3 regions of the Aeribacillus pallidus genome follow, and region 2 is predicted to be linked to each of the others. Evidence: riboswitches for the same ligand, from Rfam matches in the RefSeq annotation. Region 2 holds a riboswitch; each other region holds the start of a gene.
What was found. A riboswitch is a leader RNA that binds a small molecule or an ion and turns the genes downstream of it on or off. The one in region 2 is predicted to bind S-adenosylmethionine.
Positions count from the first base shown of each region.

Region 1: another riboswitch for S-adenosylmethionine. It lies ahead of ABES52_RS13095 (methionine ABC transporter ATP-binding protein); the one in region 2 lies ahead of ABES52_RS01370 (2,3-diketo-5-methylthiopentyl-1-phosphate enolase).
Region 3: another riboswitch for S-adenosylmethionine. It lies ahead of ABES52_RS11770 (ABC transporter permease); the one in region 2 lies ahead of ABES52_RS01370 (2,3-diketo-5-methylthiopentyl-1-phosphate enolase).

Region 1 is NZ_JBCNBW010000060.1:6,238-11,896, reverse strand. Features, by position in the region: gene gltB (glutamate synthase large subunit) at 1-397, opposite strand, end outside; gene gltC (glutamate biosynthesis transcriptional regulator GltC) at 526-1,428, shown strand; gene ABES52_RS13100 (hypothetical protein) at 1,519-1,698, opposite strand; SAM riboswitch class I at 1,938-2,046, shown strand; gene ABES52_RS13095 (methionine ABC transporter ATP-binding protein) at 2,165-3,178, shown strand; gene ABES52_RS13090 (methionine ABC transporter permease) at 3,168-3,833, shown strand; gene ABES52_RS13085 (MetQ/NlpA family ABC transporter substrate-binding protein) at 3,884-4,714, shown strand; gene ABES52_RS13080 (iron-containing alcohol dehydrogenase family protein) at 4,787-5,659, shown strand, end outside.
Region 2 is NZ_JBCNBW010000005.1:189-5,847, forward strand. Features, by position in the region: gene ABES52_RS01360 (methylthioribulose 1-phosphate dehydratase) at 1-614, opposite strand, end outside; gene ABES52_RS01365 (2-hydroxy-3-keto-5-methylthiopentenyl-1-phosphate phosphatase) at 611-1,273, opposite strand; gene ABES52_RS01370 (2,3-diketo-5-methylthiopentyl-1-phosphate enolase) at 1,270-2,499, opposite strand; SAM riboswitch class I at 2,572-2,719, opposite strand; gene ABES52_RS01375 (pyridoxal phosphate-dependent aminotransferase) at 2,818-4,005, opposite strand; gene ABES52_RS01380 (carbon-nitrogen family hydrolase) at 4,165-4,947, shown strand; gene ABES52_RS01385 (DUF2087 domain-containing protein) at 4,994-5,572, opposite strand.
Region 3 is NZ_JBCNBW010000052.1:47,200-52,858, forward strand. Features, by position in the region: gene ABES52_RS11745 (nuclease-related domain-containing protein) at 1-154, opposite strand, end outside; gene ABES52_RS11750 (endonuclease I family protein) at 243-1,190, opposite strand; gene ABES52_RS11755 (ABC transporter substrate-binding protein) at 1,367-2,299, opposite strand; gene ABES52_RS11760 (ABC transporter permease) at 2,328-3,068, opposite strand; gene ABES52_RS11765 (ABC transporter ATP-binding protein) at 3,037-4,050, opposite strand; gene ABES52_RS11770 (ABC transporter permease) at 4,074-4,739, opposite strand; SAM riboswitch class I at 4,903-5,008, opposite strand; partial or broken gene ABES52_RS11775 (transposase) at 5,413-5,659, shown strand, end outside.

The sequences.
Region 1 (5,659 bases), on a different contig from region 2:
TTACTGGTACAGTTCGCCATCCTAATACGATTTGTCCTTCTTTTTCGATAATTTCGTTGATTTTTTGTTCATAGGTTGTCCGTTCATCCTCGTTTTCTGGGAAAAAAATCATCCCAACCCCATATCGTCCCGCTTCTGGAAGATCGATATGAGTACACACATTATGAAAAAACTCGTGAGGAATTTGAACCATTATTCCTGCGCCATCCCCAGTTTCCGGGTCGCTTCCTTGTCCCCCACGATGTTCTAATTGCCGTAACATATGAATTCCTTTCTTCACGATATCCTGGGACGGCTTTCCTTTTAGATGAGCATATAACCCAATCCCACAAGCATCATGTTCAAACTCAGAACGGTAGAGACCTTGTGCTTTAGGTAATCCATACCGTTTCGTCATTTATCTCCCCCCATTCGTTTCACCGTTGCGCCTGTAATAATCATTTTAATTTTCAAAATTTATATAAACAATATATAATTCAGATTAAATCAATCTCATTTTGAGATGAATCGTAAGGAGTGTCCGTGATGGAACTAAGACAGCTCATTTATTTTGTGGAAGTAGCGAAAAGAGAACACGTTTCTGAAGCAGCCGATACACTCCACGTGGCCCAGTCCGCGATCAGTCGCCAGATTGCTAATTTAGAGGCCGAGTTAGGGGTCCAATTGTTTGAACGAGAAGGACGAAATGTCAAGCTAACACCAATTGGAAAGTATTTTTTACCCCATGCCGAAGCTGTGTTACGAGCAGTCGAAAACGCCAAGCAGCAAATTGAGGAATATTTAGATCCCGAACATGGGACGATTAAAATTGGATTTCCGTCCAGTTTAGCCAGTCATACGCTGCCAATGGTGATTTCCTCCTTTAAAGAAGAACATCCAAATGTCAAATTCCATTTACGTCAAGGATCGTATCATTTTTTAATCGAAGCGGTGAAAAATCGAGAGCTCGATTTAGCGTTTATTGGCCCCGTTCCAACGGATGAGAAAGAACTAAAAGGAGAAATTTTATTTATGGAGTCCTTTGCTGTACTATTGCCCCTTCACCATCACTTAGCCAAACGAGAGCGTTTAGCCTTAAATGAACTGCGCAATGAACCGTTCGTTACCTTTCCGAAAGGGTATGTACTCCATACCATCGTCATTAATGCTTGCCGACAAGCCGGTTTTTCTCCGATCATCTCCTCGGAAGGAGAAGATTTAGACGCAATCAAAGGACTGGTATCAGCTGGAATTGGGGTAACCCTTCTTCCAGAAAACACATTTTATGACACGATGCCTCGCTACACGGTCAAAATTCCGATTGACATGCCCCAAGTGAAACGAAATGTTGGGGTCATTTATTCTACTCGCCATAACCTCGCTCCGTCTGTTAAAGTGTTTTATGATTTTGTTAAACAATTTTTCTCAAGGTTGCAGCAGTATCAATAAAAAAATACACCCAACATAAAGGGACAGGTTGTACTGTCTCTTCTTAAAGGCTCTACCCTAAAATAACTGTGGATAACTTTTACTGTTATTTCATTCATCGGTGTTCCAATGGCAATTGGCATGAATGTCTGTTAAACGATACTGTTGATATTTATACATTCCGCTTGTGGCGGACGCTTTCCGCGGGCAAGCCGCAAGCCGCTTCCCTCGCTCAAATAAGGGTCTTGCCTGGCTTCTTGTTCCCGCTGGAGTCGCCGCCTTTCGCTTCATGTGTTTAACTTGCTAAAAATCAACTATGACATATAACATAGCCTTCTTAAAAGAAAGAAAAGATAAAAATAAATAGTTTTCTTTACCCGACTACCCCTTTTTTATTTCTCTTATTTATAAAAAAATTTTTCCTTTAAATCACAACCATGTAAGCGTTATCTTGAAAAGGAAATAAAAAACACTTATTGACAATGATTTACTTAGATATTAAGATTGATATCAAATTCAATACGAAAGACCGCTTATCAAGAGAGACCGAGGGAACAGGCCCGATGACGTCCGGCAACCTCCTGATCATAGGAACGGTGCCACATCCTGCAGAATGGCTTCCATTCTGAAAGATAAGTCGTGTACATAGATACCGATGCCTCTTTCTGAATGGAAGAGGCATTTTTTGTTATTTTCGTAGTTATATAAATTTTTTGATTGTTAAAACATCTCAAACCGAATAGGAGTGAGCAATTAGATGATTGCGATTAAAGACTTAGTAAAAGTGTATACGACCAAACATAAACAAGTCGTTGGTGTCGATCACGTTTCGTTAACCATCAACAAAGGAGAAATCTTTGGCATCGTTGGCTATAGCGGTGCAGGAAAAAGTACCCTATTGCGCTGCATAAACCTTTTAGAACGGCCGACGTCGGGAAATGTCATCATCGATGGAGTCGATTTAACGTCTTTAAATGAAAAGGAATTGCGTCAAGCCCGATTAAAAATAGGGATGATTTTTCAGCATTTCCATCTTGTTAGCTCGAAAACAGTATTCGAAAATATCGCCTTTGCCTTAAAAGCGGCGAAAAAATCAAAAAGTGAAATTGAAAAAAGAGTAACGGAACTGTTGGAGATGGTTGGTCTTCTGGATAAACGAGATGCCTATCCTTCCCAATTAAGTGGTGGACAAAAACAGCGTGTCGGTATTGCCCGAGCTTTAGCCAATGAACCATCTGTTCTTTTATGCGATGAAGCCACATCAGCCCTTGATCCAAGTACGACCAAGTCGATTTTGTCCTTGTTAAAAAAGATTAATCGAGAACTTGGCATTACAATCGTGTTAATTACCCATGAGATGGAAGTCGTGAAAGATATTTGCGACCGGATTGCTGTGATGCAGGATGGAAAAGTCATTGAATTAGGCACCGTTTATGAAATTTTCACCAATCCGAAAGAAGAATTAACCAAATCGTTTATCGAAAGTGTGATTCAATTTGACCTTCCGGAACACCTGTTACAAAAACAGACTGGAACGATTGTCAAAATACAGTTTAAAGGGGAGATCGCGGAACAGGCCGTTGTTTCGGATATGCTGCAAACATTTAAGGTGAGAGGAAATATTTTGCACGGGAAAATTGAGTACATTCAAGACTTACCATTAGGGATTTTTATTATGGAACTAACCGGCGATCCTCAAGAAGTTCAAAAAGCCATTGAATATATTTCTCATCGAACAAGTGGATTGGAGGTGATTGGAAGTGCTGCTTGATTCATTGCTAAACTTACTACCTGAATTAAACAAAGCGTTTTTAGAAACTCTTTATATGGTAGCCATTTCTCTTTCCATCGCCTGTTTACTAGGTCTACCATTAGGAATTTTGTTATTTGTCACCGACAGGGGGCTGTTTTTAGAAAATAAGACCATCCAATCAACCCTCGGATTTGTCGTCAATATGGTTCGTTCCATTCCGTTTGTTATTTTACTAGTGGGCCTTTTACCATTAACGAAACTCATCGCCGGAACCACGATTGGACCGACGGCTGCTTCTGTTTCCTTGTCCGTCGCAGCGATTCCGTTTTTTGCGAGAATCGTAGAAACGTCGTTGCGGGAAATTGATAAAGGCGTTATTGAAGCAGCGGTTGCGGTTGGGGCGACGCCATGGATGATTATAAAAGATGTACTCCTACCTGAAGCCCGTCCTGGAATTATGCATGGCCTTACCATTACCACGATCAGTTTAGTAGGATATTCTGCTATGGCTGGTATTGTAGGTGGTGGAGGAATTGGAGACTTAGCCATCCGCTTCGGGTATTACCGCTACGATAATACCGTAATGATTACGACAATTGTCATATTAATTTGTCTTGTTCAACTCATTCAGTTTCTTGGCGACCATATCGCTCGTCTAGTAGATAAGCGATAATAACGCTAAAAAATAAATCTATTGCATTACATATCCTAGGGGGTACAGACATGAAAAAATTTTCGATCATTCTCATTTTACTTTTATCGATTGGACTTCTAGCTGCTTGCGGAAGCAACGAAACTTCGTCGAATGCAGCCGAGAAAAAAGAACTTACCATTGGAGCGACATCCGGTCCTTACAGTGACATGGTTCGTAAAGCGATTCAACCGATTTTGGAAAAGAAAGGCTATAAAGTCAAAGTCGTTGAATTTAGCGACTACATTCAGCCGAACTTAGCGCTTGCAAATGGTGACTTAGACGCGAATCTGTTTCAGCATAAAATTTATATGGAAAAGTTTGCTGAAGAACATCATTTAGACCTATCGGAAGTGATTATCGTTCCGACGGCTCCGATGGGAATTTACTCTCATAAATTTAATTCATTAGACGAAATTGAAGAAGGTAGCGAAATTGCGATTCCGAACGACCCAACAAACTTAGCACGAGCTCTATTAATCTTACAAGATGCCGGACTAATTACTCTTGATTCATCCGTAAACCCATTAACGGTTTCAGAAAAAGACGTAAAAGAAAATGTAAAAAACCTACAATTTAAACCAATTGAAGCTGGCCAGCTGCCTCGGGCTGTAGAAAGTGTGGACTTAGCGGCTGTTCCAGGAAACTACGCGTTAGCGGCTAAAATGAATTTACTTGATGCCCTTGAGTTAGAGAACATGCCAGATGACTACCGAAATCGCGTCGTCGTTAATACGAAAGATTTAGACAAACCATTTGTCAAAGACATTAAAGAAGCCGTTGAATCCGAGGAGTTTGAACAAGTCATCGATAAAGATTTCCAAGGCTTCGGAAAACCGCAATGGATGTTAAATCGAAAATAAACTTCCTTTAGCGAAGCGCCGCATGGTTGCGGTGCTTTCCTTATCTTTATAAACAATTAAGGAGTGATTCGATTGGACCTGTTAGAAGTGCGTGGTGCACCGAATGATTATGTATGTGAAAGCGGAGTGATCCAGCACCTTGAACCATTCCTGAAAAGATATGGTTTTACGAAAGCTTTTGTCATCTGTGGACAGAGATCATGGAACGCCGTTGAACCTTATTTCCCGAAAGACCGAACATTATCTTATTCCTTTTTTCGTTATCATGGAGAATGTTCTCTATCAGAAATCGAACGGTTATCCTCCCATTGTATCGATTATGATGTCATCATTGGAATTGGCGGTGGAAAAGTACTCGATTTAGCAAAAGCTGTCGCCAATCAAGTACGATTAGACGTCGTATTAATACCAACACTCGCATCGACGTGTGCCGCTTGGACCCCGTTGAGCGTTATTTATGATGATAACGGAACTTATGTAAGATACGATATCTTTCCTAAATCCGCTACGTTTGTTTTAGTTGATCCCAACATGTTGTTACATTCACCTGTCGCCTACCTCCGAGCAGGTATAGCTGACACGTTAGCGAAATGGTATGAGGCCGATTGTATCATTCGGCAACTCCCATGCCCTCCCCTTTCCATAAAAATTGCGCACCAAACAGCGTATTTATGTAAAACAACATTACTCGAACACGGTCCAAAAGCTATCAACGATTTATTAGAAAAGCGTGACTCGTTCTCCTTTCGACAAGTAATAGAAACGAATATCATGGCCGGGGGGATGGTTGGTGGATTTGGTGATCGATATGGACGAGTAGCGGGAGCTCATTCTGTTCATAACGGGCTAACAAAAGTATCATCTACTCATCATTTACTTCACGGAGAAAAAGTAGCTTACGGCATTTTGATTCAGCTAGTTATCGAGAATAATTGGGATGAAATC
Region 2 (5,659 bases):
TTCGAGCGAACTTGGTGTAACGCTAATTGATATTGAAACAAAAACTCGCAAGCTTCTAATATTTTTTTTGCTTCAAACCCATTTTTGCCCCAAGTGGTAATCCCGTGATTACGAATTAACACCGCCCCTTTATCTGCTGATACGTGTTGACTAAATTCTTTCGCAAGCCTTTTTAGATCGGCATAATTATAAATAATCGGAATGGTTAACACGGCGTCTTCTTCCCACATGTCAAACGCTTTAATTAATTCTTGGCCACTAAAAGAAATATGACCTTGATTTCCGTATAATTCGGAAATCACATTGTTAGCGATGGTGTGCACGTGCAAACTGCATCCAGCATTTGTTTTCCGATAAATCTCGCAATGAATCAACGTTTCTGCTGATGGACGTAAATGCGTTTTTTCGACCGCTTTTCCAAATTCATTGACGAGTAAAAAGTCTTCATCGGTCCGCTTGCGCTTATCTTTACCGCTTGCTGTTACATAAAATAAGAGAGGGTCATCCGTCACTTTGATAGACAAATTTCCACTTGTCCCCATAAACCAATCCCGTTCCGCTAATTCATCTTTGATATCAGCTAACTCGTTCCATTTTTCTTGAAAGATGGTCATATGTTCACCTCCAACAACTGTTCAATAACATAAATACAATCAAAGAAATTTTCAAACGGGGCATGAGGAAGCTCATGCTCTCTACATTTTTCTAACAATAATCCTCTCGCTAAAACAAAATCGGCTAATTGGGCAGCTTTCCAATCGGTGATGGAATCGCCAATAACTACTCTGTAGGTTGAATTTTGACTAATGGAACGAATAAGGGACGGTTTACAACAACCGCACCCACCTAAACAATCGTCATCACATGGATACGGCCACTCAATTCGAATCGTATCTCCAGTAAAATTTCCTCGATTGCAATAAATGTTGGTAATCCCTTTATAAGGGGACAGTAACGGATTCACGAAAAAGTCGATACCTCCGCTTACAACATAGAAGGGAATATTACGTTTGTTGGTAAAGTGAACAAATTCAGCAAACCCTTCACGAATCGTAGCTTTTTCTAACAAATATTGAACAATGTCCTCTTTTAGTGACGTAGGAAGAAGGGAAAACATTTTTCCAACTCCTTCTTGTATGGACATTTGTTCGGATAGCACCGCGTTTTTTAACGATTCCCAAGAAGAAGGGGCAAATTGTTCCATGAGGGAGATTATGTTGTCCTGTTCAGTAATCGTTCCATCAAAATCACAGAATATAGCTATAGAACTCATGATGATGTCACCTCCACTGTCCCCCAAAGGGATAACGCTTCTTGCAATTCTGGATGCTCATTTGCTGCTTCCTGTAACGGCTTATTTTGCAAAACAGCCTCTATCGCTTGTCGAAACGCCCTTCCACCTCCTTGTGCTCCTTGTGGATGACCATGGATGCCACCACCTGCATTAATGACTTGATCATACCCAAAATCATGGATTAGAGCAGGTACCAAACCGGGATGAATCCCTGCCGATGGGACCGGGAATGTACGTTTATACACGTGATTTTTCACTAATTCATCTCTAATGTGGAGCGCTTCCTCTTTTTTGAGCGCAACCGAACCATATGGAGATGGAAAGAGGGAAAAATCTGCTCCGGCATAGCGCAACAACTTTCCAAGTAAAAGAGAATGGGACAAACCATAAATGAGGGAAGAAGTCAATGCTCCGCTAAAAGCAGGATGTGCCATAATTGGGACGTTCACTTCATCGTCTTCAGTTAGCTGCTGTAAAATATCCAACCCATACGTAAATACATTGAATAACAACACATCTGCCCCTAATTCAGATGCACGTCTCGCCCGGTCAATGATGTCTTTTGTCCGACCAGAAAGATGAACCGCATACCACGTTCGATGTCCTGTTTCTTCATACACATGATTTAGCACCTTCTTCCCTTCAACAATCCGCTGTTCAAAAGGCGTAAGGTCATTTTGGAACAAAATTTCATCATCTTTTACTAAGTCCACACCACCAAGCGCTTGTTCTTTTAGTTGCGACAACAGGTATGGTAAGTCGCGGCCAATCACCCCTTTAAAAATGCTCATCACAAGTGGTCGATCCAATACTTGTAACCCTTCTCGAATTTTCTTGATTCCAAAACGCGGGCCTGGGAATGACGGAAATAATTCATCCGGAAACGATACATCCACTAATTTGATTTCTCCGTCTAATGAAAGCTTCCCAAACACAGTCGTTAAGATGGAAGGAAAATCGGTCGTAATATTAACGATAGGATACCCAATTCGGACATAACCAGTTACTTTTTCTGTCTCTCCTTTCTCAAGTCCAACTTCTTCCACTGAAAGAACTTCACCTTTGTGCTTTTTCAGTTGTTCTTTTTCAAGCAAAGGTAAATTCGTCCAAGAACCAACTGTCATACCAAGTGCAATCTGTTCGGCCTTTTTCAAAAACGAACCGGGCTTTCCCCTCATTTTGTAAGTAGCAATAAGATAGGACATCTTGCTCCTCCTTTTTCAAATCAAATAAAAAAACCTCTTCGATAAGAAGAGGTTGCGTTTCTATCCACCATCTTCTTATCTCTCAGCATAACGCTGCAAGAATTAGCACCGTGCCTTGCGGATGTTACATCCGGCGCCTTAAGCGCCCCACCTCGCGATGGTATTACGGTCGGTTGCCGGGTTTCATCGGGCTCGTCCCTCCACCTACTCTTGATAAGAAATTCTTACGTATTCAATTTTCATATAATTTAAATTAATTCGAATTATGCCATCTCCTAGAAAAATTGTCAATATTTTTTTCACCAATTATCTTAATTGCTACGATTTAAATAAACGGAGTGCATCCATTCGTTCAATGGCTTCCACTAGTCGTTTTTCTTCTGCTAACAGTCCTACACGCACGTACCCTTCCCCATATTGTCCAAATCCAACTCCCGGAGCCACAGCGACATGAGCTTTTTCTAATAACAATTGGAAAAACTCCATAGAAGTATAGCCATTCGGCACATTCAGCCAGGCAAAAAAAGTGCCTTTCGGTTGAGTTACATTCCAGCCAATTTGATGAGCAGCTTCAATCAACGTATTTCTCCGTTTTTCGTACGTTTGTACCAGGTCTCTCACCGCCTGTTGGGAGGAAAGAAGCGCGTGGGCGGCAGCTTCTTGAATCGCACCGAAAAGACTCACATACATATGGTCTTGATATTGCTCAAGAGCTTGAATGACGGAGCGATTGCCAATTGCAAAAGCGACCCGCCAGCCAGCCATATTGTATGTTTTTGACAATGTATAAATTTCAATGCCAACTTCTTTCGCCCCTTCTGCCTGTAAAAAGCTAATCGGCTTTTGTCCATCAAAGCCGATCGCTCCATATGCGAAGTCGTGCACAACACAAATTCGATGCTTTTCCGCTAAGCGTACCGTTTCTTCAAAAAAGCTGAGATCAGCGGTCGCCCCTGTTGGATTGTTCGGATAGTTTAAAAACATGAGTTTTGCTTTTTCAAGTACATGAGGATTTATAAAATCAAATTCCGGTAGAAATTGAGACTCTTCCCGAAGAGGCATCAACTCGTAAGATGCTCTGGCCATCGCTAGTCCAGATAAATAGTCTGGATACCCGGGGTCCGGAAGAAGGGCAATATCGCCAGGGTTTAATAGACAAATAGGTAATTGAACGAGTCCAGCTTTCCCTCCAAAAAGAACAGCCACCTCATGTTTCGGATCGATCTTTACCCCATATTCTTGTTTGTAAAAGGTCGCCACTGCTTCTTTCAAATAATCAAATCCTCGAAAAGGTGCATATTTATGATTCAATGGATTTTGAACCGCTTCTTGCATTTTTTCGACGATATGCGCTGGAGTTGGTAAATCAGGATTCCCTTGGCCTAAATTTATGACATCATGCCCTTGGGCAACCTTTGCGCTTACTTGTTTCACTAAATTAGCGAAAAATTGCTTCGGTAATTGTTGGATTATTTGTGATGGTTCATAAATAGTCAAATTTTCCACCTTCTTCACATTCCATTCGCTATTTTAATCAAGGTAACTCTTTTGCTTTTCATTTCTAGTGAAACATGATATAACGATTGTTAAGAAATGTAAAGAGCAAAAATTTATTATTTTTATACTTTTTAAACATACTTGAAGAAAATATGAGGAGGACAGAAAGTGAACTATCGACTTGCTTTATTCCAAATGGATATCCAATTGGGAAAACCAGAAGAAAATATAAAAAAATTACAAGAAAGTCTCCCTGTAATCGTCGAACAAGGCTGTGATATATTGGTTTTACCAGAACTTTGGACAACAGGTTACGATCTTTCGAGATTGCGAAATATTGTTCAAGAAGAAGGTGCCGATGTCCGGCAAATGATTCAACAGTTAGCAAAAATATATGGTATTCATATCATTGCAGGTTCGATTCCTTTTAAAAAAGGGGAAACGATTTCAAACACGCTGCTTGTCGTCAATCGAGATGGGGAAGAAGTGAAGCATTATAGTAAACTACATCTCTTTCAACTGATGGACGAACATAAATTTTTAACGAGTGGAGATACAGACGGTCTGTTTTCTTTAGATGGGGAGACATTTGCTGGGGTCATTTGTTATGACATTCGCTTTCCTGAATGGATTCGAAAACATGTATTACTTGGAGCAAAAGCAATCTTTGTCGTAGCAGAGTGGCCTTTACCACGACTGGACCATTGGCGTACCTTACTTCAAGCACGAGCGATTGAAAACCAATGTTTTGTGATTGCTTGCAACCGGGCAGGCAATGATTCTGCTAATACGTTTGCTGGCCATTCCATGATCGTCAATCCGTGGGGAGAAGTGATTGTTGAAGCAAGCGAAATAGAACAATGCATCTATGGAACGATTGAACTAGATGATGTAGAACGCATTCGTCAAAAAATTCCGGTATTCCAAGACCGGCGTCCGGAATTTTATTAATTATAAGATCGGCTGACGTTTCTATTTGAAAGTCAGCCTTCTTCACTTATTCAAGTGTTGCCCACATTTCTTTTGGATTCAATTCATAAATACCATTTTCCCGATACATGTAATGATTAATGATGAACTCACGACGAATGGTCGCATAGTCTTCATGAAACCTCTTAATATACTCATTAATTTCTTTTTCCTCGTACTTTCTTCCTATTTCTAGTCCTCGAATGATGTGTTCAAACACGATTAATTTCTTCTTTCGCTGCGCTGGAATAGCCTTTAATTTCCCTTCTGGTGTAAAGAAATTTTGAATAACTTTTTGCTTTTCCAATTCAAGTGACGTCATATCTCTTTCCTCCTTTTGTTTGGCTAACTGGAGGAGCGCCATTCCGTGGTGCGACAGGACGGAACGGTTTAAATGGTAATAAATCGTGTTTTTATCTCTTCGTTGGAATACTAAATTCACTTCTTTGAGCTTTTGCAGATGATGCGTAATTGTTGGTGCCGTTAAACCTAATTTACCGGCAATCGCCTGACCATGTAGCGGACCATTGGCCAACAATGTAACAATTCGAATGCGTGTCGCGTCCCCGATTGCTTTAAAAAAAGCAATAGATTTACCTAGCTGCATAACACCCCTCCTATTTCGATATATATCTAATTTGACAAATATCTAATTAGATGATAATAAAAATTATTTTAATTGTAAATATTTTTC
Region 3 (5,659 bases), on a different contig from region 2:
AGTAGTCGATTGACTTCTCTCCTTCATATCCTGCACGTCTTTTCGCTAGCTCTTTTTCAATCAGTTCCCGTTTCGGATGAGCTGCCGGAAGCCTTCGTAGCAAAGCTTCATATTTTTGGAGAATAAGAGGAATTTTACGTTCTTTTTTTATCAAAAGCATCACTCCCATCAAAATAGAAATATCTGTAAAAATTATCAACTATCTTTTCACCTTAGTCAACGCCTGTCGAATTTTTACCCACTCAGAAACAAATTTGATGTACTAAATCTGCAAAATCAATAAACGGGTTACGGTTTCCTTGAATGTGATAAATGGCTTGGTTGCGGTGTTTTTCATAAATGGTGATAGGGAATGCTTCATGCCATTGGATGAGTAAACGAAGATCGATTTGTTCTAAGAAGCTTTTTTTGATGGCCTTTGGGTAGCGTAAAAGAAAGTACAGCATCGCTCGAGCAGCGGCGCCTTTTCCGTGTTCAGGTTCGAAGCGTCCATCTATGACGATCCCACAATGATTGCGGATTTTTTCTGTTGGTAATTCGGGTTGATAAAAAGAAAAGTCAGCATAGGGGTAATTGGACCTTCTTGAATTGCAAGCAGGTTGACAGACAAATAAATGATGCAAATCACCTTTCATTGGTTCACGTGCATGAAACCAAGATTGGGGAACAATATGTTCTGTATTATACTTTAGTTCCCTATCAATAATTTTCATTTTTTTCAATAAGGTAGAGCCCTTCTTTTTCACTTGTTTTAAAAGGGATTGGAATTGGACATACCTTTTTTGATTCGTTAAAAAGTCTTCCTGAATGAGCTTTTGCGGATCCTCTTTTTCCCCAGAATAAATACTTTTCACCGATCCATCCGGTTGCAAATCGACCCACGTATATAAATAGCGGTCTTTACTGATGGAATAAGGTAATTGGTTTTTATGCGTTGTTTTGACTAGTTCATGAAAAAGGTGAAACAATTCCGTCGCAGATTTATTTGGATGGCTAACATCTTTATAATAGGTTTGAATGTCTTTTATATCACTTTCTTCATTATAATAATGGGTAGGATCTTGCCGAACTTTCTCTTGATTTTTTAATAAAAGAAGCGAAGTGCGAAGACGATCGTTCACTTGCCTTTCTTGTTGTTCGGAGAAAAATTTCACCACTAATTGTTGCAGTTGTCTCTCCTCATTTTCCATCAATGGAATGCCCCCTTAATTAAACAAACGTTTATTTAGATCTTGGATTAAACAAACGTTTATTTAGACCTTGTCTTAAATAATTATTTCGCCATTTAGGATTTATTTCCTTTTTATCATCGAGGATAAAAATCCCCCTGCTAATCAGCAGGGGGATTACATTAACACCAGAATCCTTATTTTGATTTAATAAATCCGTTTTGTAATAACCAGTTCTTTGCTACCTCTTCAACACTTTTCTTTTCGAAATCTACTTGATAGTTCAAATTTGTGATCGTTTCATCGTCTAATTTATCTACAATTGGTTTTAATTCTTTTTCAAGATTTGGATGTTGTTGTAATACATCTGCACGAGTTGTGACCATACCGTTATAAGCAGGAAAGAAGGTTTTATCATCTTTTAAGGCTTTTAAGTTATACGCTTTAATTCTTCCATCTGTTGAATAGGCAACTGCTACATCCACTTCACCATTGCTTAATGCTTGAATAGGTAAGCCTGTCTCCATTTTTTTCACATTCTTAGATCCAAATTTAAAACCATATTCTTTTTCAATTCCTTTTAAGCCATCAGGACGGCTCGCAAATTCAGCGTTTGTAGCAAATGTTAATTTTCCAGGATTTTGATTTACGTAAGCAGCTAAATCACTAATCGTTTCGATACCAAGTTCTTTTGCTTTTTCTTCTTTTAATAAAAGAGCGAATGTATTATTAAAAGCAGCAGGACTTAACCAAATAATGTCGTTCTTTTCTTTATCGATTTTTGCAAGTTTTTCGTATGCTTGTTTTGGATCTGAAATCGTGTCTTGCTTTAAATAAGTCACTAACGCTGTTCCGGTATAGTCCCAATAAAGATCAATTTGATCATTTTCTAGAGCCTTACGAGATAGTTGACCTCCCATTTGGCCAGCTTCTTCAATTTGATATCCTTTATCTTTTAAATATAGAGCTGTAATTTTTGATAAAATGTAAGATTCTGTATGATATTTTGTCCCTACAACAATGGTATCGTCTTTCTTGTCATCTCCTGACGCTGTTTCACTATTTTTGCATCCGGTTAAAACAAACAAAGCTAGTAAAAAAATAAAGACGAAATAAAGTAATTTTTTCATGACGAGTACCCTCCTAAAAAAATAAATTTTAATTGATTGCAGATTGTCTTAAGCGAACTCCTTTTGACGTAATGAACCTTTCTATAAGACGTAAACTAGAATCTGCAATGATTGCCATTAAAGTAACAGGAACGGCTCCTGAGAGAAGATATGTACTATCGAGCATTTCAATACCTGTAAAAATATAATCTCCTAATCCTCCACCACCGATTAAATACGCTAAGGCAGCATTTCCAATATTCAGTACAACTGCTGTCCTAATGCCACCCATCATAGTTGGTAGGGCATTTGGAATCTCAATTCGAAATAGAATTTGTGTTGGTGTTAGTCCCATACCTTTAGCTGAATCCAACAACTGGTTATCAATGGATTTAATGCCTTCTACGGTATTTCGTAAAATCGGTAAGAGGGAATACATAAATAATGCAATAACAGCAGAATACAGACCGATTCCTAAAACTAACATAATAAGTGCTAAAACAGCTATACTTGGTACAGCTTGCCCGATATTAGCAAGATTGAGAAAAGCCCATTCAAACTTTTTGAATCTTTCTCTTGTTATAAAAATGCCAACAGGAATTGAAGTGAAGATGGCAAGTGCCGATGAGAGTGTAACAAGTTTCAGATGTTCAGAAAAAAGAACTATGAATTCATCTGGATAATCAAAAATAAGCTGAAAGTTCCCACTTTGATAGGCCCAAATAAGAAAAATAAGTGAACACAATAAGCAAATAAACTTAAAAAGATTTGACAAGATTTTTTTCTTCATAGTTCACTTCCTTTCTAATCGGTTTATGAGTAAGGCTGTGTAAAAAATGTTTAATATCTTGGCTATGAACAATCCCAACAGGTTGTTGTCCATTTATAATGATCGCTTGTTCATTTGAATTAAAAAGTAATTTTGATAACGCTTCACGCAGGTTTGTGTCAATCGAGATGGTTTCAGAAATTAAATGGTTTTCTACTTGTCGAACATAGCCTTCTTTCATTAAATCGGCAATTGTATAAAGGCTAAGTTGTTTGAATGTACGATCTTTCCCAATGAAATTTGCCACGAACTCATTTTTAGGAGAGAGCAACAGACGACTTGGAGTATCATATTGTATTAATTGCCCATTATTTAAAATAGCAATATAATCACCCAGCTTTATTGCTTCATCAATATCATGACTGACAAACAAAATGGTTTTCTTTACTTGTTTTTGAATTTTTAAAAACTCATCTTGCAAGTGAGTACGTATGACAGGATCTAGTGCACTAAACGGTTCATCCATTAACATGACTGGTGGATCAGCTGCCATTGCTCGAGCAATACCAATTCGCTGCTGTTGCCCACCTGATAATTGGTGAGGATATCTTTTGCGATATTCATCGGGATCAAGTCCAATCAATTCCATTAATTCACTAAATCGTTTCTGTTTTTGTTTGCTGTTCCATCTTAATAAAGTAGGTACAATCATCACGTTTTGTTCAATCGTCATATTTGGGAATAAGCCGTGATGTTGAATCACATAACCGATTTTCCGGCGAAGTTCAATTTCATTAAAATGATGAATTTCTTTTCCGTTAATAAAAATCTCTCCTTTTGACAGAGAAACAAGCCGATTCACCATTCTGAGTAAAGTGGTTTTCCCACACCCTGATGGTCCTAGTAACACAACAATTTTTCCTCTAGGTACAGATAGGTTAATGTCTTTTAGAACTGTGACATGTTTGTTATATATTTTGGAAACATGTTTAAATTCGATCATTGTATGTACCTCCGATAACTGTTCTATTTATCTCGTAAATTCATAGGGGTAAATCGTTTTTGTAACCATCCAAGTAGGCTGTCGGCAATTAGTGATATGATACAAATCAATAAACTACCGGCAAGAATCATATCTGGATGAGTTCTGGATATTCCTTGATTAATAAGAACTCCTAATCCACCTGCTCCAACAAAGGCAGCAATTGCCCCGATTCCAATATTTAATACAACCGCTGTGCGAATACCTGCTAACATGATAGGAAGAGCGTTTGGAATTTCCACTTTTAAAAGCCGCTGTACTTTAGTCATTCCCAATCCAATAGCTGCGTCTCGAATATATGGATTCACATTTTTTATTGCAAGGTATGTATTACGAATAATAGGAAGCTGTGAATACAAAACTAATGCGATAATAGCTGGTAGAAACCCAATTCCTTGGTTAATCAAGGAGAGAATCGGCATCATTAATCCAAAAAGAGCAATGCTAGGAATGGTCATAATCATATTTGTAACTTGTAGGACTGTTTCTGCTAATTCTTCATTTGTTGTCAACATAACACCTATGGGGACACCAATTGCAATAGCAATAACTAAAGACAAACCAACAAGCTGAAAATGTTCCCAGGTTAACGAAATAATCTGTTGTTGATTAGCGAATATATAATCCCAAAATTGTATAACCCTTTCCATATAGCTCCTCCTTTAATCAAATTTATGGCTCTTGTTCTCCCTTTTGAAATCTGTTGTTAGATTCAGAGTGAAATAGTCTTTGTTAAAATAAAAAGCCTCTTTCTGGAAAATAGAAAGAGGCTGAGAATGATCCTTTACATACACAAAGAAGCATTGTCATCCTTTCCTATCTTCCAAGCGTATTGCTTGCTGGAATTGGCACAGTATTCTATACAGAATCTGTTGCCGAGGATTCATCGGGCCAGTCCCTCCACCTCTCTAGATAAGAAATTATGCTTATATATTTAGTTGGTTTTAAAAACAATCAATCTTGTTATTCACTTGAACAAATAATCAAATAAATATATGATTTTATAAATTTCGTAACAATTTGATAATATTTACAATATACATACTATTTCGTTTTTCTGTCAAGCCCATTTGGGGATCGTAACAGGTTGGATCCTCTTAATTAAACAAACGTTTATTTAAACCTCGGCTTAAACAAGTGCTAATTATTATTTCGCCTTTTATGATTTATTTCCTTTTTATCATCGAGGGTTATCGTCTTAATAAAAAATAAACCCTAGTTAGGCTTGCATAAAAACCCCCCCTGCTGTCTGATATGATCCCCTTATAGTAGACAGAAAAAAGAAAGCACATTAATCTGTCTACTATGGAGGGGATTTTTTCTATGGGGAAAATACGAAAAACATATGATGTAAAGTTTAAAAAGAAAGCTGTGGATCTATATAAAAAAGAGGGCATGGGCTACAAATCGGTGGCTAAAGAGTTAGGGATTGATCATACCATGGTACGTCGATGGGTAGAACACTATGACAAAGAAGGAATGAAAGGTCTGGAGGAAAAACGCGGGAAGGCAAAAGGTCCAGGAAAAGGAAGACCGAGAACTCGTCCAGAAGATCCTGAAACGAAAATCA